Regions from separate parts of the Streptomyces sp. NBC_01707 genome, predicted to be linked through region 3. Evidence: riboswitches for the same ligand, from Rfam matches in the RefSeq annotation. Region 3 holds a riboswitch; each other region holds the start of a gene.
The links. A riboswitch is a leader RNA that binds a small molecule or an ion and turns the genes downstream of it on or off. The one in region 3 is predicted to bind thiamine pyrophosphate.
Positions count from the first base shown of each region.

Region 1 (5,272 bases), 1.4 Mb from region 3:
CTCCACCAGCACACCGAGCGGTAGCAGGATCAGCACCAGCACGGTCAGCAGGACCCCGCCGAGCAGCGCCCGCTGTCCGGCACCGCGCGGCCTGCGGGCGGTCTGCGCCGGATCGACCAGCCTCAGCGCCGCCTCCCTGCGCCGCACGGTCCAGGCGTGTACGGCCAGGACCGTGCCGACTGCGGCGAACTGCACCATCGTCAGCACGGCGGCCGTGGGGAGGTCGAGCAGCTGGGCGGTCTGCCGGTAGATCTCCACCTCCAGCGTGGAGTACGCCGGACCGCCGAGGATCTGCACGACCCCGAAGGAGGTGAACGTGAAGAGGAAGACCATCAGCGCCGCGGCGGCCACCGCAGGCGCGAGGGCCGGCAGCGTCACCCGCCGCCACGCCGCGAACCGCCCGGCGCCCAGCACCCGGGCGGCCTCCTCCTGCCGTGGGTCGAGCTGCGACCACAGCCCACCGACGGTCCGTACGACCACGGCGTAGTTGAAGAAGACATGGGCGAGCAGGATCGCCCACACGGTGGTGTCGAGCCGTACGCCCGCCAGTTCGTCGAGGAAGCCGCCGCGCCCCAGCAGCGCCAGGAAGGCCGTCCCGACGACGACGGTCGGCAGGACGAACGGCACGGTGACGACTGCCCGCAGCAGCTGTTTGCCGGGAAAATCGAAGCGGGCGAAGACATAGGCGCCGGGCAGCGCGATCAGCAGGGTCAGCGCGGTCGAGGCGAGTGCCTGCCAGGTGGTGAACCACAGGACGTCGAGGATGTCCGGCCGGCTCAGCACCTCGCCGATCCGGCCGAACTGCCAGACACCGTCGGCCTTCAGCCCACGGCCGACGATCGCGACGACGGGGTAGGCGAAGAACACCGCGAAGAACGCGACGGGCACGGCCATCAGTCCGAGCCGCACCGCGCCCCCGCGCCACGCCCTCGGGCGCGCTGCGCTCGCGCGCCCCGCCCGGGCGCGCGGACCCTCCTCGCGCACGCCCGGACCGGGTGCGGGCGCCTTCGCTACTTCACTACGAGCGAGGACCACGACTGGACCCACTGCTCACGGTTCTTGGCGATGGTGTCGGGGGCCACGGTGGTCGGCTTGTCGACCGTCGCGCCGAACTCGGTGAAGATCTCCGGCAGCTTCGCGTCCTTGGTGACCGGACTCACGAACATGTTGAGCGGCATGTCCTCCTGGAACTTCTTGCTGATGAGGAAGTCCAGCAGAGCCTTGCCCCCCGCCTCGTTCCTCGCGCCGTTCAGCAGCCCCGCGAACTCGATCTGGCGGAAGCAGGTGCCGGTCGCGACCCCCGTCGGGGCCTCGGTCGGCTGCGGCTTCGCGTACAGCACCTCGGCCGGCGGGCTGGAGGCGTACGACACGACGAGCGGCCGGTCGGCCTTGGCCTTCTTGCCGCCCGCGGAGCCGGAGAACTCCTCGTTGTACGCCTGCTCCCAGCCGTCCACGACCTTGACGCCGTTGCTCTTCAGCTTCTTCCAGTAGTCCTGGTAGCCGCTCTCGCCGTAGGTCGCGACGGTGCCCAGCAGGAAGCCGAGCCCGGGCGACGAGGTCGCGGCGTTCTCCGTGACGAGGAGGTTCCTGTACGCGGGCTTCGCCAGGTCGTCGAAGGTCGTCGGCGGCGCGAGCTTCCTGTCGGCGAAGTACTTCTTGTCGTAGTTGATGCAGATGTCGCCGGTGTCGATCGGCGTGACCCGGTGCTTGGTCGCGTCCAGCTGGGTGTCGGCCGCGACCCGGTCGCTGCCCTTCGCTTCGTACGGCGTGAACAGACCGTTGTCGAGGGCGCGGGAGAGCAGCGTGTTGTCGACGCCGAAGAACACGTCACCGCGCGGGGAGCCCTTGGTCAGGATCTCCTGGTTGAGTGCGGCACCGGCGTCACCGCTCTTGAGCACCTTGACGGTGTAGCCGGTCTCCTCGGTGAACGCCTTCAGTACGTCCTTGGAGGCGTTGAAGGAGTCGTGGCTGACCAGGGTCACGGTCTTGGACCCGGAGCCCTTCGTGCCGCCCGACCCGGAGGCCGAGCCGTCGGAACTGCCGCAGCCGGCGAGTGCCGTGACGCCGAGTGCGGCCGCGACGGCCGTCGCCGCAAGCTGCTTGGTGCGGCGCGTGGTGCTGGTGGTGCTCATCGTTGATTCCTCCTGGGTTTGACCAGGAAGAGACGCGGCCCTGCCCGCCGGGAGGCGGGCAGGGCGCAACAGCATGAGTTGATGACCGAACTTCCTACCCGGAATGACCCGGGCGAGGTTCAGAGGGTCTGCGGCCAACCTGTCGTCGGTGCCGCACTCTCAGCGCTGTGGCGCTCCCCTGTCGGAATATGAAATTGATTTCGGCCCAGATTACACGGGCCGCTTTCAGCGCTCGGATGCCGCCAGCTGCCCGCACGCTCCGTCGATCTCCTGGCCGCGGGTGTCCCGCACCGTCACGGGCACCCCGTGGGCGGCGATCGCCTCGACGAAGGCCTTCTCGTCCTCGGGCCGCGAGGCCGTCCACTTCGAGCCGGGCGTCGGGTTCAACGGAATCAGGTTGACATGCACGCGCTTGCCCTTGAGGAGCCGGCCGAGCAGGTCACCACGCCAGGCCTGGTCGTTGATGTCGCGGATCAGCGCGTACTCGATGGAGATCCGGCGGCCGGACTTCTCCGCGTACTCCCATGCCGCATCGAGCACCTCGCGCACCTTCCAGCGCGTGTTCACCGGCACGAGCGTGTCCCGCAGCTCGTCGTCCGGCGCATGCAGCGAAACTGCGAGCCGGCACTTGAAGCCCTCGTCGGCGAAGCGCAGCATGGCCGGCACCAGGCCCACGGTGGAGACGGTGATCCCGCGCTGCGACAGGCCGAGGCCGTCCGGTTCGGGGTCGGTCAGCCGGCGGATCGCGCCGACCACCCGCTTGTAGTTGGCCAGGGGCTCGCCCATGCCCATGAAGACGATGTTGGAGAGCCGCGCAGGCCCGCCCGGCACCTCTCCGTCGCGCAGCGCCCGCATACCGTCCACGATCTGGTGGACGATCTCCGCGGTCGACAGATTGCGGTCCAGACCGGCCTGCCCCGTCGCGCAGAACGGGCAGTTCATCCCGCACCCGGCCTGCGACGAGATGCACATCGTCACCCGTTCCGGGTACCGCATGAGGACGGACTCGACCAGCGTCCCGTCATGCAGCTTCCACAGCGTCTTACGGGTGGTGTCGTCGTCACAGCTGATGTGCCGGACCACGGACATCAGGTCGGGGAACATCGCCTCGGCGAGCTTGTCCCGCGAACCGGCCGGGATGTTGGTCCACTCCGCCGGGTCGTGCGCGTACCGCGCGAAGTAGTGCTGCGACAGCTGCTGCGCGCGGAAGGGCTTCTCGCCGATCGCGGCGACGGCTTCCTTGCGCTCGGCGGGCGTGAGGTCGGCGAGGTGCCGCGGCGGCTTCTTGGCTCCGCGGGGCGCGACGAAAGTGAGTTCTCCGGGCTTAGGCATGGTTCCTCCAGTGTTGCAGACACGCCGTGGTGGCAGAGGCCTTTGCCAGGTCAGGACGGGTGAGGTGCATAGACGACCGGTCGTCGTTGGTCGTCATTAGTCGACGTCGGCGACCCTTTGACGGCCCACAGACGGCCCAGAGACGTCCCAGCGATTCCGAGGGACAGTGACCGATTACACGAGAGAGAGGGTGCGCGCACGGCGTCCCGCCGGGACCTAGAATCGAATATGTGTCCGAAAACCTCTCTCGTCTGGATCGCCTGCGCATCGTGCGCGAGTGGCAGGCGTACCAGCTCGGCCGAACCGATCGGACCATCGCCGAACTGGAAGAACGCGAGGCCGCAGCCGCCCGGGCAGCACGCACCCTGCCGCCGCCGGCACCCGACTGGAAGCTCTCCCTGCAGCGCGCCGGCGGCACGTCCCATGCCGACGCCGTCCACACGGGAGACTGCGGCATGGGCGGCAAGAGAACGAAGTCGATGACCCGGGAGCAGGCCCTGCGTGCGCTCACGGAAGACGGCATCACGGCCTGCCCCTACTGCCGGCCGGACAGAGAGCTTGGAGTGCTGTGAACCGCGGACCGTTGGAGCAACAGCCCGGTCTCCGGCTCCTGAAGCGCTGGTATAGAGCCACCCATCCGCGGGATGCGGCGTCGCTCCGCAATATGCCGGAGAGCTGCGTGGTTGTGGGTGTCATTGGCCGTTGGCGGTCATCGTCGGCCCCCGTCGGACGGCCCACAGACGGCCCGGAGGAAGGCCAAGCGTGCCAAGAAGGCTTTGACGGATATGCCGCAGGAGACGTCATCCGGTCGTCGGGCGGCCCACCAGAAGATCGCTCATTTCGATCATCGAGCGCCAGGCCGCCCTGCGTCGCTGCTCGCTCTGGGTACTGTCCAGGACGCTCTTCACCTCCTCGGCAACGCGGAACCGGTACAGCGCAAGCTCCGCAGTGCGCTGGGTGGGCTGGAGACTGTCCCAGAACTGCTTCATCGTGGCCCACTCGTCGAGGTCGGGCAGGTGGCCCCAGTCGGCAACGCTGTGGGTTGCCGGACCAGATCGAAGTGGAGCGCCGCTGCGGAGGTTGAGGACCTCGCCCCAGGCGTCTTCTGGGATGCCCCTGCGGGTGACGTACCAAGACTCGGGCGATCCCGTCCTGCCAAGCGTCGTAGCCGTGGCAACGCCAGCCCTCCAGGCGGGCCAGTACTGCATGGAGAGGGTGGGCCGGACGGCGATGCGCACCTCGTTCTTGTCGTCCCATGAGGACAAGCCGTTGTCGTCGACGTTGTCGGTGTCCTGCAACCAGACCACAGGACCTTCAAAGAGGTCATGGGGTGCACGGTGGCACTGTGGGGTGATGACACCCAAGGAGCGGATCTTGTCCCAGCCGTCCGGGTTGGTGAAGTGGTAGAGCGTTCCTGTCATGCCTGGAGTGTGGCGTGCCGGAGTGCCCCTTCGTCAGCTGGCACCGGCGCCTAAGTTTCCTCGGGTGATCAGTACGGGCAGACCGATTGTCAGCCCGAGCGGTGACTGAGGTGAGACGCCGCGGTGGTCATTCTGAGTGTCGTAGGTGCCCAGCGCCGGTACTGCATGTCATCAGGAGTGATCAGCGTCACAGGGGGAGATCTGGGTTTCATTGCCGGATCGCTGCCGTGCCGGGACCGAGGGGTGAAGGCTCGAACCTCGTAAAGGAGCATCGCGGATGACGACCAGCACCTCGTGGCCAATCCAGCAGCAGATCAAGCCCAGGCCCCCCGAGCCGTATCCCTTCGTCGGGGCGGCACTGGAGGGGCACCTGCTGGCGTACGTAGC
Region 1 is NZ_CP109190.1:3,399,666-3,404,937, forward strand. Features, by position in the region: gene OG963_RS15215 (ABC transporter permease) at 1-894, opposite strand, end outside; gene OG963_RS15220 (thiamine ABC transporter substrate binding subunit) at 1,011-2,132, opposite strand; TPP riboswitch at 2,206-2,322, opposite strand; gene rlmN (23S rRNA (adenine(2503)-C(2))-methyltransferase RlmN) at 2,358-3,464, opposite strand; gene OG963_RS15230 (DUF6233 domain-containing protein) at 3,695-4,036, shown strand; gene OG963_RS15235 (hypothetical protein) at 4,265-4,885, opposite strand; gene OG963_RS15240 (hypothetical protein) at 5,163-5,272, shown strand, end outside.
Region 1: it holds a riboswitch for thiamine pyrophosphate, as region 3 does, so the genes downstream of both, OG963_RS15220 (thiamine ABC transporter substrate binding subunit) here and OG963_RS09120 (cytosine permease) in region 3, are expected to answer to the same signal.

Region 2 (5,272 bases), 3.3 Mb from region 3:
AGGAGTGGGCCTCGTTCCGGGAGACCGGGCATGCCCATGCGATCGGCCAGTGTCTCTTGAGCCGGCTCGACGAGAAGGCCCGTGAGGACCATCTGGATCGTCACCCTGTGCACCCGCTGACCCGCTACTCGGTGCGGGACCGACCGGCGTTCCTTGAGCGTCTGAGGTCGTTGGAGCGAACAGAACCTGTTGTCGAACGACAGGAGTACGCCCTCGGAACGGTCTGCGCCGCCATCCCGATCGCCGTCGGCTACACGGCCGCCGCCATGGCCATTTCGGTACCCCTCGACGAAGAAGATAGGTTGCTCCCCGCAGTCGAACGACTACGCGGTGAAGTGGCGAGCCTCTTGCGTTCGTTCGTGTTCTCTATCAGTATCTGAAAAATCACTCCTTGTGATCTGCTATCGCGTGCACCACGATGGCGTCAATAGGGCCATGGGGGATCATTCCTGGCCAGATTCATCTACTGCGGGGTTGAACGATGCGCGAGTCGGTTCAAGCTGAGGTCATGATGAGTTTTCTCGTCTCCGAGGAGCTCTCATTCCGTATCCCGGTGGAGCTCCGGTACGAGGTATGCGATCCGTATGCGATCCGGATGACCTTCCATCTGCCCGGTGACGCCCCCGTCACCTGGGCTTTCGGTCGTGAGCTCCTGTTGGACGGCCTCAACAGCCCCAGCGGTGACGGTGATGTGCACATCAGTCCCACGGAGCCCGAGGGGCTGTCCGACGTACACATCCGGCTTCAGGTCGGCGCGGACCGCGCTCTCTTCAGGGCCGGCACAGCCCCACTCGTCGCGTTTCTCGACCGGACGGACAAGCTCGTACCCCTCGGCCAGGAGTGCACGCTGAGTGACTTCGAGGGAAACCTCGAGGAGGCGCTGGGCCGGATCCTGGCCAAGGAACAGAACGCCGGCTGAGAAGGTTTGCGCCGATGGTCGGCGCACCGGTCGAACACGGGTCTGCCGAACGGGTGATATGTGCTCCGCGCCCCGGACGGCCACTGCATCGAGCGTCAATGCCTCGTCCTGCGACGTCGGCCCTTTCCGTTCCGTGCGGGTGCCGAAGCTCCGGCTTCCGCGCCGAGCCCTGTGCGGTCCGCGGAGACGACCAGCGCCGCCAGCACCGTCGTCACCGGCACCGAGGCGACCAGTCCGATCGACCCGACCAGCGTTCGTACGATCTCCTCCGCCACGAGTTCGCTGTTGGCCACCGTGCCCACACTGCTCTGCGCGATCGAGAACAGCAGCAGCAGGGGAAGCGCGGCGCCGGCGTAGGCGAGCACCAGCGTGTTGACCACTGAGGCGATGTGGTCGCGACCGATCCTGATACCTGCCCGGTACAGCTTGCGTGCGCCCATCGTCGGGTCCGCCTGGTGCAGCTCCCAGACCGCCGATGTCTGGGTGACCGTCACATCGTCCAGCACGCCGAGCGAGCCGATGATGACACCGGCCAGCAGCAGGCCGCTCATGTCGATGTGGGGGTACAGGCCGTGGATGAGGCCGGTGCTGTCGTCGGTGTTGCCGGTCAGGCTTGCCCAGCCGATGAAGAGCGACCCGAGCAGCCCGATCAGCAGCAGCGAGATCAGCGTGCCGATGACCGCGACCGAGGTGCGGGCGGTCGGCCCATGGCACATGTAGAGCGCGATCAGCATGATCGCGCTGGCCCCGACGACCGCGACCAGCAGCGGATTCGAACCCTGCAGGATCGCGGGGAGGACGAACAGGGTCAGCACGGCGAACGACACGGCGAGCGCGATCAGCGCCATCACCCCGCGCAGCCTGCCCACCACGACCACTGCGAGAGCGAAGATTCCGGCCAGCACAGCCATCGGGAACTTCCGGTCCACATCCGTCACGGAGTACTGAAGGTCATGGGGCGCGTCGGGGGCGTACGCGACGATCACGCCCTGTCCCTCGTGCAACTGCCGTGGCGCGTCGGGCTGGACGATCTCGACGAAGGTCCTTCCCTTGTCGTGGCCGGTCGTCACCTGGATCGTGGCCTTTTCGCACAGCCCCGGCTGCCGGCCGGGAGTGGCGTTCCCCGACGGCGTGGTGGTGCTGCCGGTGGCCGGGGCCTGCGCGGCGTTCACGTCCTTGCAGTCGACCTTTTCCACGTTCGCCACCGTGGCCTGCTGGGTCTGCCGGTCGAAGCCGACGCCGGTGCGCTCGTGTGCGGGCGCGCCGCCCGGCCAGAGCACCACCAGACCGACCACCACGGCGGTGGTGAACGGGATCAGAACGGCCGCGATGACCTTGCGCAGGTGTTTCGAGACCGGTGCGGCAGGCCCGTGGCTGTGCGAGTGACCATGCTGGTGGTCCTGCGATCCGGAGTCATTTCGAGGGGACGTCACCGGGGGATCATCGCAAGAAGCGAAGGGGCCCACTGTTCAGTACGCCTCGAAGGGCGCTAGCTTGATGTCACCTTTGTACACGCGGGAGCTCGGAGCACCGGGCTGAGAGGGCGCTGATATCCGTACATCCGTACGGGACAGGCTGCGCCGACCGCTGAACCTGTTACCGGGTAATGCCGGCGTAGGGAGTAGGTCTCATGACCACATCGGACACACGCACGCCTGCCTCGAACCAGAGCGACGAGGCCGGGCAGTCCATCGGCTGGCACAAGGGATACGTCCAGGGCTCGCGCCCGGACATCCGGGTGCCGGTCCGGCAGGTGCACCTCACCAACGGCAACGCCGTGACGCTGTACGACACGTCGGGGCCGTACACCGATCCCACCACCGACACGGACGTCCGCCGCGGCCTCGCACCGCTGCGGGAGAACTGGATCGTCGCCCGCGGCGACACCGAGGAGTACGTGGGCCGCCCGGTCCGCCCCGAGGACGACGGGCTCAAGCACACCTCGCCGCGCGGTGGACTGCGCAACCTCGACGCGGTCTTCCCCGGTCGCCCACGGCAACCACGCCGCAGCCGTGACGGGCAGCCGGTGACCCAGCTCGCGTACGCCCGCCGGGGCGAGATCACCCCGGAGATGGAGTACGTGGCGATCCGGGAGAACGTCGAACCCGAGGTCGTACGCGAGGAGATCGCCGCGGGCCGCGCGGTGCTGCCGGCCAACGTCAACCACCCGGAGATCGAGCCGATGATCATCGGTAAGCGGTTCCTGGTGAAGGTCAACGCCAACATCGGCAACTCGGCGGTCACCTCCTCCATCGAGGAGGAGGTCGAGAAGATGACGTGGGCGACGCGGTGGGGCGCCGACACGGTCATGGATCTCTCCACCGGCCGCAACATCCACACCACCCGTGAGTGGGTTCTGCGTAACTCCCCGGTGCCCATCGGCACCGTTCCGCTCTACCAGGCCCTCGAGAAGGTCGATGGCAGGGCGGAGGAACTGACCTGGGAGATCTACAAGGACACCGTCATCGAGCAGGCCGAACAGGGCGTCGACTACATGACGGTCCATGCCGGCGTGCGCCTCCCGTACGTCCCGCTCACCGCGCGCCGCAAGACCGGCATCGTCTCCCGCGGCGGCTCGATCATGGCGGCCTGGTGCCTGGCGCACCACAAGGAGTCGTTCCTGTACGAGAACTTCGAGGAGCTCTGCGAGATCCTCGCGACGTACGACGTGACGTACTCGCTGGGCGACGGGCTGCGCCCCGGCTCGATCGCCGATGCCAACGACGAGGCGCAGTTCGCCGAACTGCGCACCCTCGGTGAACTCAACACGATCGCGAAGCGGTTCGGCGTCCAGACGATGATCGAGGGCCCGGGCCATGTCCCGATGCACAAGATCAAGGAGAACATCGACCTCCAGCAGGAGATCTGCGAGGAGGCGCCGTTCTACACGCTCGGCCCGCTGACCACCGATGTGGCCCCGGCGTACGACCACATCACCTCGGGCATCGGCGCCGCGATGATCGCCTGGTGGGGGACGGCGATGCTCTGCTACGTCACGCCCAAGGAGCATCTGGGCCTGCCCAACCGGGACGACGTGAAGACAGGGGTGATCACCTACAAGATCGCGGCCCATGCGGCGGACCTCGCCAAGGGACACCCGGGTGCGCAGGACTGGGACGACGCCCTGTCGGACGCGCGCTTCGAGTTCCGGTGGGAGGACCAGTTCAACCTGGCTCTCGACCCGGACATGGCACGGGAGTTCCACGACGAGACGCTGCCGGCCGAGCCGGCGAAAACGGCGCACTTCTGCTCGATGTGCGGCCCCAAGTTCTGCTCGATGAAGATCAGTCGAAGCATCACAGAGCAGTTCGGCGGTGACACCGGCTCGACGGCTGAAGAGATCGAGGCAGGGATGCTGGAGAAGTCGAAGGAGTTCGCGGCGGCAGGCAACCGTGTGTACCTGCCGCTCGCGGAGACGGGCGGCACGTCGGCCGGCTGACCCGGCCGCCTCAGCGGAGGGGGGCCCGCCAGGCCACCAGCCCCGGCCGGCCCGCCTCCGCGAAACCCACCGCGAACGGCTTGTCGCCGTCGTCCGTCACCAGGTGGATGCTGCACTCCGTCACGCTGTCGCCCGGCGGGATCGTCCGCGCGACCCAGTCGGAAGGACAGCCGGGGATTTTCGTGTCGACGACGAAGGGGGTCTTTCCCTGTATCTGCCGACCGCCCTCGGTGAGCAGGCGGACGCGGTTGGCCTGATCGGCGTAGAGGTCTTTCGGGCCGGGGTTGGTGTAGGTGACCGACACGTAGTACGGGATGCCGCGCCGCTCGTTCCCGTTGAGGCCGAGGTCCAGGCCCGCGAGGTCGGTCGCGCTGCCCCGGCGTACGGACACCAGCGTGGCGGGCAGTTCGAGTACGCCGTCCTCGCGGGCGTCCCATCGGACGCGGACGACTTCGCCCGGCTCCGCCAGCCCGGCGGACGCCGCCTCGAGGCCGCCCTCGACGCGCCAGGTGGCGACCGCGCCGCCCTCGTCGAGGTAGCCGTCGGCGTTGTGCGTCAGCGACAGCACGCCCACGCCCTTGGGCAGTGCGTAGGTCACGCAGGTGTTGTACGAGTCGCCGGGTGCCAGCGTCTTCGGCGCGGTGTCCGCGCAGGGCAGGTCGACCCCGCCTGGCCTGCCGCCGCTGACGTAGACCTTCTCCCCGCGCGCCCAGTCGGTGCCGTTCAGGGCGAAGTTGCTGTCCACCATGTAGGCAGCGGGGATCCTCTTCCGACCGGTGTTGGTGACTTCGAAGCTGAGGTAGTGGGGGACCATGCCTTTCAGCTCTTCGTCCGCCCGCGCCCCCCGCATGTCCTCCTCCGAGCCCCGGACCAGGCTCTTGACCGTGATCCTGACCTTGTACGACCGGTGGTCG
Region 2 is NZ_CP109190.1:5,241,360-5,246,631, forward strand. Features, by position in the region: gene OG963_RS23565 (IclR family transcriptional regulator) at 1-380, shown strand, start outside; gene OG963_RS23570 (SsgA family sporulation/cell division regulator) at 482-919, shown strand; gene OG963_RS23575 (YibE/F family protein) at 1,015-2,352, opposite strand; TPP riboswitch at 2,424-2,557, shown strand; gene thiC (phosphomethylpyrimidine synthase ThiC) at 2,550-4,358, shown strand; gene OG963_RS23585 (hypothetical protein) at 4,369-5,272, opposite strand, start outside.
Region 2: it holds a riboswitch for thiamine pyrophosphate, as region 3 does, so the genes downstream of both, thiC (phosphomethylpyrimidine synthase ThiC) here and OG963_RS09120 (cytosine permease) in region 3, are expected to answer to the same signal.

Region 3 (5,272 bases):
CGACGAAGGCAAGGTGCGCGACCTGCTCGGTCTCGAGCGCGCACCGGGCATCCCGTACCAGGGCTTCCCCATCGGGAAGCCCATTGGTTCCATGTCGTACGACCGGCTCGACCCGGCAACGGCGGAGTTCACCCGTTTCTCCCTTCAGCAGATCTACTTCCCCGGCATCACCGACCTGCTGGCCCAGGCCACTGACGCCCCGGCGACGAGCTGGTTCGGCGTCCGCAAGAAGGAGCTGCGGGCACGCTGGCCGTCGTGGCTCTCCGTGCTCGCCATGACCGAGGACGACAACGAGGGCGTCTTCGGCCCGCCGCCACCCACCGGTAGCTCGACGCGCGTGGCCACATCGCTCTGCCTGTCCACGCTCTCGTACCGGCCGACGGCGAACACCCTGCGCGGCTGGGCCGCCGCGGACGCCGAGGCCCGCGCGGTGCTGGAACGCGACGGTCTTGCGCGGGTGCGGCCCTGGAGCGAGAACGCCGCCGGGTCCGTGAGCGCACACCCTCTCGCCTCCTGCCGGATGGGTGACGACCCCGCCACCTCGGCGCTCGACGAACGCGGCGAACTACGAGGCCACCCGGGTCTGTTCGTCACCGACGGTTCGGCGGTACCGACCTCGCTCTGCGTGAACCCCTCACTGACGATCGCGGCGCTGGCCGAACGGGCGTGTCCCGGCATCGTGGAGAGCACCGCCGAGGAAGGCGTGCGCGCACGGTACGGGGCCCCGGTGCCCCGGTGAAAGGAATCCCTCGTGAACTCGCTCTACCCGCCGCGGATGACCGGTCGTCCAGGGCGGCTCGAAGTCTGGTACGCGACGTTGACCGATCCGCGTACCGGGACCGGCGTGTGGATCCACCACGAAGTGGTGGCACCCCAGCACGACGGCCCGGTCCGGGCACACGGCTGGATATCCGTCTTCCCGCCGGACGGACCGCCGGTCACCGAGCGGTTCGGGGGCCGGGACGCTCCGCCGCCCCAGGGCGAGGCGTACTTCGAGGTGCCGGGGGTGCGGGCAACGCCCAGCCTGCTGGAGGGCACCGCGGGCGCGATCACCTGGCGTCTGACGGTCACCGGGGGCGGAGAGCCCCTCTACACCTTTCCGCGCTGGTCCTGGCAGCGTGAACTGCTCCCCGCCGCCCAGATCGTGCCTGCCCCCGACGCCGTTTTCGAGGGGGAACTCGTCTTCGGGGAAAGACGGTTCACCCTCTCCGACGCCGTGGGAGGCGTCGCCCGGATCGCCGGTCACGGCAATGCCCAGCGATGGGCGTGGCTCCATGCGGGCCTCGGTGGCGGGGACGTACTGGAAGTGGTGGCCGCCGTCGCCCGCCGTCCCACGATGCGGTGGCTGCCACCGCTGCCCATGCTTCAGCTGCGGATCGGTGGCACCGACTGGCCGCGCGACCCGTTGCTGACCGCGCCACTGCTGCGCGCACGGATCGGGCTGCCGGACTGGTCGGTCGCAGGCGGCGGCGCGCGGCGCAGGGTACGGATCGATGTGACCCAGGACCCGGTCGACTGTGTCTCGCTCTCCTACACCGACCCCGACGGAGCGACCGCCACATGCACCAACACCGAACGTGCGACCGTCGACGTGGTCGTCGAACGCCGCACCGGGCTGCGCCGCTTCGAGGTGGAACACCGCTGGCATCTGGATCGCACCGGTCACGCGGAGGTGGGGACCCGGCCGTGAGAACGGTGCGCCGCCCTCGTGACGCGGACCGCGTATCCACGCCCCGGAGGAACCCACCGAGTCGTCTGCCACGCAGACCTCGGTACAGGTGTTCGCAGGGACCGGGTTAGTCTGACCGTCGTACCGGACACGGGGTGCCCTACCCGAGGGCTGAGATCACACCCGTCGAACCTGAACCAGTTCGCACTGGCGGAGGGATGTCTTTCATGCCTTTGACGCATGTTTCCGGCGGGCTGCCCGCCGACGGCCGGCAGACCGTCTTCGACGGACGGATGCCGGTGGCGGCCGGCGACCTCCGGGTCGAGACGCACGGCATCGAGCCGGTCCCCGAGAGCAATCGCTACGGCGGTCCCGGGCGCCTGTTCAGCGTGTGGTTCGCTCCCAATCTGACCATGACCGGTGTATTCACCGGCACCGTCGGCATCGCCCTCGGCCTGGACTTCGCCACCGCGCTCGCCGCCGTCGTGCTGGGCACGGTGCTCGGCGCGGTGCCCACCGCCTACCTGGGGACCTGGGGGAGCCAGACCGGTGCCGGACAGCTGCCGCTGGCCCGGCTCGCCTTCGGCCGGGCCGTGACGGTGCCCGGCATCCTGCAGTGGCTGTCCTCGGTCGCCTGGGACGCGCTGATCGGGCTGTTCGGCGGGGACGCGCTCGCGCGGCTCTGCGGCTGGCCGTTCTGGCTCGGCGTGCTGGCCATGATGTTGGCCCAGGGCGCCCTCGGCGTGCTGGGCTACGAGGCCATCCACCGGCTCCAGATCGTCATGACCTTCGTACTCGCCGGCGCGTTCGCCCTGATCGCCTGGCGGCTGCTCGACGGTGTCCATCCGGTCGGAGCCGGCACCGCCCACGGCGCCGACCGGGCCGGCGCGTTCGTCCTGACCAGCACCATCGCGCTGAGTCTGGCCCTGTCCTGGGCCCCGTACGCCAGCGACTTCAGCCGCTATCTGCCACGCACCACCTCGCGCCCGCGCATGTTCTGGTTCACGCTGCTCGGCCTGGTGGTGTCCTTCGTGGCCGTCCAGGCCCTCGGGTTGCTGGGCGCGTCCGTACTGACCGACCAGACCGCCGCAGGGGTGGACAAGCTGCTGGGCGGTGGGGTGCTGGGCGCGTTCGGACTGCTCGCCGTGGCGCTGGCCGCCCTCTGCAGCAACGCCATGAACGACTACAGCGGTTCCTTGGCCCTGCAGACCGTCGGCGTGCGCATTCCCCGCCCGGCGGCCGCCGCCCTCGCCGCCGCGCTCGGCTTCCCTCTGGTGCTGTGGATGCACGCTGCCGACACCACTGCCCGCTTCCAGAACGTGCTGCTGTTCGTCGGCTACTGGATCCCCGGATTCGTGGCGATCGTCATCGTCGACTGGATCGCACGGGCCCGGACACGGGACGGTGCGGCGATCGATCTCGCCGCCGAGACCGCTCGGCCGAACTCCGGGTGGCCCCCGTTGCTGGCGTTCGCCGTCGCCTTCGCCGCGGCGGTGCCGTTCATGGACACCAGTCTGTACGTGGGACCGGTGGCCGCCGCCCTGCACAGCGCCGACCTCTCGTACTACGTGGCGTTCCTCGTGGCTCTCACCGTCTACGCGCCGCTGCGGCTACGCCGTCGCCCGCAGGACTGACCTGCCGCCGGCCGACGGACCCCGAACGACATCCCCTCCCCCACGGAGCGAAATCCCATGCCCGTTACATCCACCGATCACACCGCTTTCGTCCCGCAGGCCCTCGCACGCGTGCGGGCGGACTCCCCTCTGGTCCAGTGCCTGACCAACTCGGTGGTCACGGGCTTCACCGCCAACGTCCTGCTGGCGCTCGGCGCCTCGCCGGCCATGGTCGACATTCCGGAGGAGGCCGGCCCGTTCGCCCGGGTCGCCTCCGGGGTCCTGATCAATCTCGGTACCCCGCACGCGGAGCAGCGCTCCGCCATGGTCGAGGCCGCGCGGGCGGCGGGTTCGGCCGGCACCCCGTGGGTCCTCGACCCGGTGGCGGTCGGCGCGCTGCCGGTGCGCACCGCTCTGGCGCGAGAACTCCTGCGGCTGCGACCGACTGTGATCCGGGGCAACGCGTCCGAGATCATCGCGCTCGCGGGCGCGGGCGACGGCGGCCGCGGCGTGGACTCCTCCGACGGCGTCGGGGCCGCCGAGGATTCGGCCCGCGAGCTGGCGCGTGCAGCAGGCTGTGTGGTCGCCGTCTCCGGGCCTGTCGACTTCGTCACCGACGGGGTGCGCAGCGCCCGGATCGCCAACGGTGACGCCCTGTTGACCCGGGTGACAGGTGGCGGCTGCGCACTGGGTGCGGTGATGGCCGCCTTCGCGGCGGTCGACGAGGACCGCTTCGCCGCGGTCGTGGCCGCCGTCACCACGTACACGGTCGCCGCCGAACTGGCCGCGAAGGAGTCCTCCGGGCCCGGCAGCTTCGCCGTCGCCTTCCTGGACGCGCTCGCCGCACTGCAGGAAGCGGACCTCGGCGAGCGGGCGGCCCTCTCGTGACCGCGGCACCGGTGGATCTGTCGGTCTACCTGGTGACGGACACGGCCCAGTGCGCGGCCCGCGGCCGGAGCGTGGCCGAGACCGTCGCCCTGGCAGTGGCCGGGGGCGTGACCGCCGTGCAGATCCGGGAGAAGCACGCCACCGGGAGGGAGTTCCTGCACACGGTTCTGGAGGTGGCCGCCGTCCTTCCCGAACGAGTGACGCTGATCGTCAACGACCGGGTGGACGTGTTCCTGGCGGCCCGAGCCGCCGGCGCCCGCGTGACAGGTGTTCACGTCGGCCAGTCGGATCTGCCGCCGGCGGCCGTACGCGAACTGATCGGGGAGGACGCGGTTCTGGGCCTGAGTGCAGCCACCCCCGAGCAACTGCGGGCCGCCGCCGAGGATCCGGCGCGCGTCCACCACGTCGGCATCGGCGCGTTGCACGCGACCAGGACCAAGGCGGACGCCCCGGCCCCGCTCGGCCATGCCGGCTTCGCCCGCCTCGCCCGGCTCAGCGATCTGCCCGCCGTGGCCATCGGCGGCATCACCCCGGCCGACCTGCCGCGCCTGCGAGACGCCGGGGCGGTGGGAGCCGCCGCCGTCTCCGGCATCTGCGCCGCCGTGGACCCTCGTGCGTCGGCACGCGCGTACGCCCGGGCATGGCCCCGTGCCCGGCCGGAGAACCTCGCACGACCGCGCCGCGCGCGTGCTGACGATCGGCGGATCCGACTGCGGCGACGACCCGGAAGTCCACCCGCCCCGAAGGCGATGCCGATGCCGGGCGCCCACGGTAGGAGCATGCTCACGGCTGTCACGGGACAGCACTCTGGCGCGTGGCGCATCCCTCGCGACGTTCCGGGTGACGGCCTTCAGCGCGTCCCCGTGGAGGACCTCCGGTGACTGACCGTACCCGGGCTGTGCTCCGAGTTGTGAAAGTCTGTTCATACATGAGCGGGTTTCCCACCCGCGACTTGCGCGTGCGAGGTACCCCCGAGTAACAACATGTCCCATGAACTTTTTCAGCCGCGGCACCACGCTCCGACGCCCGGCGGCGCCCGCCGCTCCGACAACCCCCGCTGCTGCCGTGATGCCGGATCCCGCCCTGGCAGCTCTCACCGGAG
Region 3 is NZ_CP109190.1:1,988,885-1,994,156, forward strand. Features, by position in the region: gene OG963_RS09110 (GMC family oxidoreductase N-terminal domain-containing protein) at 1-739, shown strand, start outside; gene OG963_RS09115 (hypothetical protein) at 752-1,690, shown strand; TPP riboswitch at 1,811-1,905, shown strand; gene OG963_RS09120 (cytosine permease) at 1,897-3,303, shown strand; gene thiM (hydroxyethylthiazole kinase) at 3,361-4,170, shown strand; gene thiE (thiamine phosphate synthase) at 4,167-5,051, shown strand; gene OG963_RS09135 (YceI family protein) at 5,161-5,272, shown strand, end outside.

Region 4 (5,272 bases), 5.2 Mb from region 3:
CGGGCCGCTCCGGGTCCAGCGCAGCCCGCCCCTCCATCGGTGACGACGCCTCGGCGAAGTGGCGCCTGGGGATCCGGCCCGCGCGGTACGCCAGCCGCCCGCCGTCCACCGCGTGCCGCATCGCCGCCGCCATCAGCTCGGGTTCCTGCGCCCGGGTCACCGCCGACGCCAGCATCACCGCCGCGCACCCCAGCTCCATCGCGAGCGCCGCGTCCGACGCGGTCCCGGCGCCGGCGTCGAGAATCACCGGGACCCGGGCGTGCTCGACGATCAGCTGGAAGTTGTGCGGGTTGCGGATGCCGAGGCCGGAGCCGATCGGGGAGCCGAGCGGCATGATCGCCGCACATCCCACGTCCTCCAGCCTCCGGGCCAGCACCGGGTCGTCATTCGTGTACGGGAGGACGGTGAAACCGTCGTCCACCAGCGTCTCCGCGGCGTCCAGCAGCTCGATCGGGTCGGGCAGCAGGGTCCGCTCGTCGGCCACCACCTCCAGCTTGATCCAGTCGGTGCCCAGCGCCTCGCGGGCCAGCCGCGCGGTCAGTACGGCCTCGCCTGCGGTGAAGCAGCCCGCCGTGTTCGGCAGGACGCGGATCGACAGCCGTTCCAGCACGGAGAGCACCGAACCCTGCACGGTCGGGTCGAGGCGGCGCATCGCGACGGTGGTCAGCTCGGTGCCGGACGCGGACAGCGAGCGTTCCAGCACGTCGAGGCTGGGCGCCCCGCCCGTGCCCATGATCAGCCGGGAGCCGAACGTCGTGTCGCCGAGGACGAAGAGATCGTCGGACATGGTCAGCCTCCCTGGACCGCGGTGAGGACCTCGATCCGGTCGCCGTCGGCGAGCGCCGCGGTGGACCACCGGCTGCGCGGGACGACGCTCTCGTTGACGGCGGCCGCGACGCCGGAGGACGCCGCGGTGAGGGTGGCGACAAGGGCTTCCAGGGTGGTGCCGGCGGCGATCGAGCGGGGATCACCGTTCACGGACACGGAGAGCGCGACGGAGTCGGTCATGCGGGCTGCTCCTGACGTGCGGAGGGGGTCGCGGGGGGTGCGGCGGGCGGCGGTACGGCGGCGGGCGCGAACCGCCCGGGGGCGAAGGGGCGGGCCACGGTGGGCAGTTCGCCGGTGGTCAGCAGCTCGGCCATGGCGTCACCGGTGACGGGGGTGAGCAGTACCCCGTTGCGGTGGTGGCCGGTGGCGAGGTGCAGGCCGGGCAGGGCGGTGGGGCCCAGCAGCGGGGCGTTGTCGGGGGAGGCCGGGCGCAGGCCGGCCCGGGTCTCGGTGAGCGGCAGTTCGGTGATGCCGGGCACCAGCTCATGGGCGTCGCGCAGCAGCTCGTACACCCCGCCCGCCGTGACCGTGGTGTCCCAGCCCATCTCCTCGCTGGTGGCGCCGACGACCAGCTCGCCGTTCTCGCGCGGGACGAGATAGACATGGCTGCCGCGGACCACGGCCCGTACGGTCCGGGTGAGGAACGGCGCGTACGCGGCGGGCACGGTCAGTCGCAACACCTGCCCCTTCACCGGCCGGACGGGCGGCACGACCTCGGCCGGCAGCCCCGCGAGCCGCCCGCTGAGGCTGCCCGCGGCGAGCACGATCTGGTCGGCTGCGAGTTCCGTGCCGGCTGCCAGTACGGCTCCGGCGGCCCGGTCCCGTACCACCACCAGGCGTTCCGCCCGGTCGCGGTGGAAGACCACCCCGGCCCGTTCACAGGCCGTCAGCAGGGCGGCGGCCAGCCGGCGGGGGTCGACCTGGTGGTCGCCGTCGACCCGCAGACCGCCGCGCACACCCGGCGCCAGCATCGGCTCCAGGCGGCGGCACTCGCGGCCGGTGAGCCACTCCGACTGGAGCCCCGAACGGTGCTGGAGCGCGTGCAGTTCCCGTAGATGGGCGCGGTCGTCGGAGTCCAGGGCGACCGCGAGGGTGCCGCAGGCCCGGAAGGCGATGTCCTGGCCGCTCGCCGCCTCCAGCTCGGCCGCGAAGGCCGGGTACCGCGCGGCGGAGGCGACATTGAGACCGAGCAGCATCTGCTCGCCGTAGTGGAGTTCGGTGACGGCGGCGAGCATTCCGGCCGCGACCCGGGCGGCACCGCCGCCCGGCTCGGGGTCGACGACCGCGGTGCGCAGTCCGCGCTGCGCCGCCCGCCACGCGGTCACCAGACCGATGATCCCGCCCCCGATGACGAGGACGTCGGATCCGGATACGTCGGATCCGTCTGCTGATGTGCTCCCGGAGGATCGCATGGGCGTCCAGCCCCTCCCTTCGCCGGCATGACCCGGATCAGGTTCGTACGGTCGGAGGCCGCCAGCCTCCCTCTCAGCCCGGTGCGTCCGGGCTCCCGCGAGTGTCTTACGTTGGCCACCCTAAACCCCGTCACCCGGCCCCAGTAAGGGAGCAGCCACCGTGGCCCGTTCGCTCGACGGACTTGTCCTCTCGCCGGTCGCCGACCAGGCGCCGGGTCAGGTCGGCACCCGGACCCGCTTCACGTACCACGAGCGGCAGGGTGTGATCTGGGCCGATTACGCGGGCGGGGACGTGGTCCGGGGCCATCTCGTCGGTACCCGAACCGGCGATCGACTCGACTTCCGCTACATCCAGTTGAAGCAGGACGGAACGACCTCCTCCGGACATTGCGCCTCCACCGTCGTCGACCTCACGGACGGCCGGGTGCGACTGGAGGAGCGCTGGGAATGGGAGTCGCAGGAGGGCAGCGGGACGAGCGTGGTCGAGGAACTCACAACCTGACGGTTGGTCAGATGCTTAAGGTGGACAGGTGAGCGAGCAGCAGACAGAGCAGTCGGGCCGGCGGACAGAGCGCCGCGTCGTCATCGTCGGTGCGGGCATGGCAGGCGTGCAGACCGCGGTGGCCCTGCGGGAACAGGGCTTCACCGGCCCGGTCGCCCTGATCGGTGCCGAACCCCACCAGCCGTACGACCGGCCCCCGCTGTCCAAGGCGGTGCTGCTCGGCACCGCCGAAGGCTCCGCCTTCGACATCGACTTCGAAGAGCTGGACATCGAGCTGCAGTTGGGCCGTGACGTGACCGGCGTACGGGCCGACGCGCACGAACTGGACACCCTGGCAGGCCCCGTCCCGTACGACGTCCTGGTCATCGCCTCCGGCGCCGAACCGGTGGTGCTGCCCGGCTCCGAGGGGGTGCCCGGCGTCCATCTGCTGCGCACCCTCGACGACGCCGCACGGTTGCGACCGGTCCTCGACGAGCAGCACACCGTCGTGGTCGTCGGCGCAGGCTGGATCGGCGCCGAATTCGCCACCGCAGCCCGCGCCGCGGGCTGCGAGGTCACCGTCGTCGAGGCCGCCGACCGGCCGCTCGCGGGCGTCCTGCCCGCCGAGGTCGCCGCCCCGATGGCCCGCTGGTACGCGCAGAGCGGTGCCGAACTCCTCACCGGCGCCCCGGTGGCCCGGATCGAGCCCGGCAGCGTGGTCCTCGCGGACGGCCGCACGATTGCCGCCGGAGCGGTGGTCGTCGGCATCGGCGCCCGGCCCGCCACCGGCTGGCTGGCCGGCTCCGGCATCGCCCTCGGTCCGGACGGATCGGTGACCGCCGACGCCGCGCTGCGCACCTCGCTGCCCGATGTGTACGCGGTCGGGGACTGCGCGTCCTTCCCCTCCGCGCGGTACGGCACGCGGCTCCTCGTCCACCACTGGGACAACGCCCTCCAGGGGCCGCGGACCGCCGCCGCCAACATCATCGGTGCCGGTGCGGACGGGGCGTCGCAGCTCCTGGAATACGACCCCGTGCCGTACTTCTGGTCCGAGCAGTTCGACCGGTTCGTCCAGTACGCGGGCCATCACGGGGGTGCGGACACCCTGCTCTGGCGCGGTGACCCGGCCGATCCCGCCTGGTCCGTGTGCTGGCTGCGGGACGGCGCACTGGTCGCCGTGCTGGCCGTCGGCCGGCCGCGCGACCTGGCCCAGGGGCGCAAACTCATCGAGGCGGGGGCACGGCTGGATCCGGTGCGGGCGGCCGACCCCGCCGTACCGCTGAAGTCGGCCAGGGCCGACGCCCCGTAGCGGCACGCCCGGAGGGGCTCCGGAGCCCTTGCGGGCACTGGGTCGCCCCCCGTCCGGTCGGGTCCGGGTACCGACTGTCGGTCCGGGATGGCACGCTTGTCCCCGTGACCGAGATTGACGCAAAGATTGATGCTCTCGTCCCCGCCTGGCTCCACCTTCCCGACATCGCCGAAATGCTCGATGTCGAGGTGACGCGCGTGCGGCAGCTGGTCAAGGAGGGCCAGCTCATCGCCGTACGACGTGGTGAGAACCGGACGCTCCAGGTGCCTGCTGCCTTCATCGACGGCAACAAGGTGGTCAAGGGCCTCTCCGGCACCCTGACCCTCCTGAGGGACGACGGCTACACCGACGAAGAGATGCTGGAGTGGCTCTTCACCCCCGACCCGACCCTGCCGGGTACCCCCGCGCAGGCGCTGAGCGAGAATCGCGGCACGGAGGTGAAGCGCCGCGCCCAGGCGCTCGCCGTCTGACCGGGACGACCGCACGCGGGGGTACGGGCACGGTCCGTTCCGAACGGCCCGGGCCCGTACCCTCGCATCACGCCGCACCGCTCTACCGGCCCGACCGTGTCGCACCGCTGAATTCCGTACAGCTGTATCAAGGGGGAACCTCGCCATGCCCACGCCTCGCGAGCTGCTGTCCGACGCCCGGCTCTATCTGTGCACGGATGCCCGCAGGCGCCAGGGCGACCTGCCCGCCTTCCTCGACGCCGTGCTCTCCTCCGGAGTGGACATCGTCCAACTGCGCGACAAGGGCATGGAGGCGGCCGAGGAGCTCGAACACCTGGCGGTCCTCGCGGACGCCTGCCGGCGCCACGGCAAGCTCCTCGCCGTGAACGACCGGGCCGACGTCGCCCACGCCATCGGGTCCGACGTGCTCCACCTCGGCCAGGGAGATCTGCCGGTCCCCGCCGCCCGCGCCATCATCGGCGAGGACGTGGTGATCGGCCGCTCCACGCACGCGGAGCCCGAGGTCGACGCCGCCGTCGCCGAGCCCGGCGTGGACTACTTCTGCACCGGACCCTGCTGGCCCACCCCGACCAAGCCCGGCCGGCACGCCCCCGGCCTCGACCTCGTGCGGTACGCCGCCTCGCTCGCCCAGCCGCGCCCCTGGTTCGCCATCGGCGGGATCGACGCGGGCAACCTCGACGAGGTGCTGGACGCCGGAGCGCGCAGGGTCGTCGTCGTACGGGCGATCACCGAGGCCGACGACCCGGCGGCGGCCACCGCGGAGCTGGCGAAG
Region 4 is NZ_CP109190.1:7,150,238-7,155,509, forward strand. Features, by position in the region: gene OG963_RS32035 (thiazole synthase) at 1-787, opposite strand, end outside; gene thiS (sulfur carrier protein ThiS) at 790-1,008, opposite strand; gene thiO (glycine oxidase ThiO) at 1,005-2,240, opposite strand; TPP riboswitch at 2,238-2,349, opposite strand; gene OG963_RS32050 (hypothetical protein) at 2,401-2,742, shown strand; gene OG963_RS32055 (NAD(P)/FAD-dependent oxidoreductase) at 2,840-4,030, shown strand; gene OG963_RS32060 (Rv2175c family DNA-binding protein) at 4,135-4,500, shown strand; gene thiE (thiamine phosphate synthase) at 4,646-5,272, shown strand, end outside.
Region 4: it holds a riboswitch for thiamine pyrophosphate, as region 3 does, so the genes downstream of both, thiO (glycine oxidase ThiO) here and OG963_RS09120 (cytosine permease) in region 3, are expected to answer to the same signal.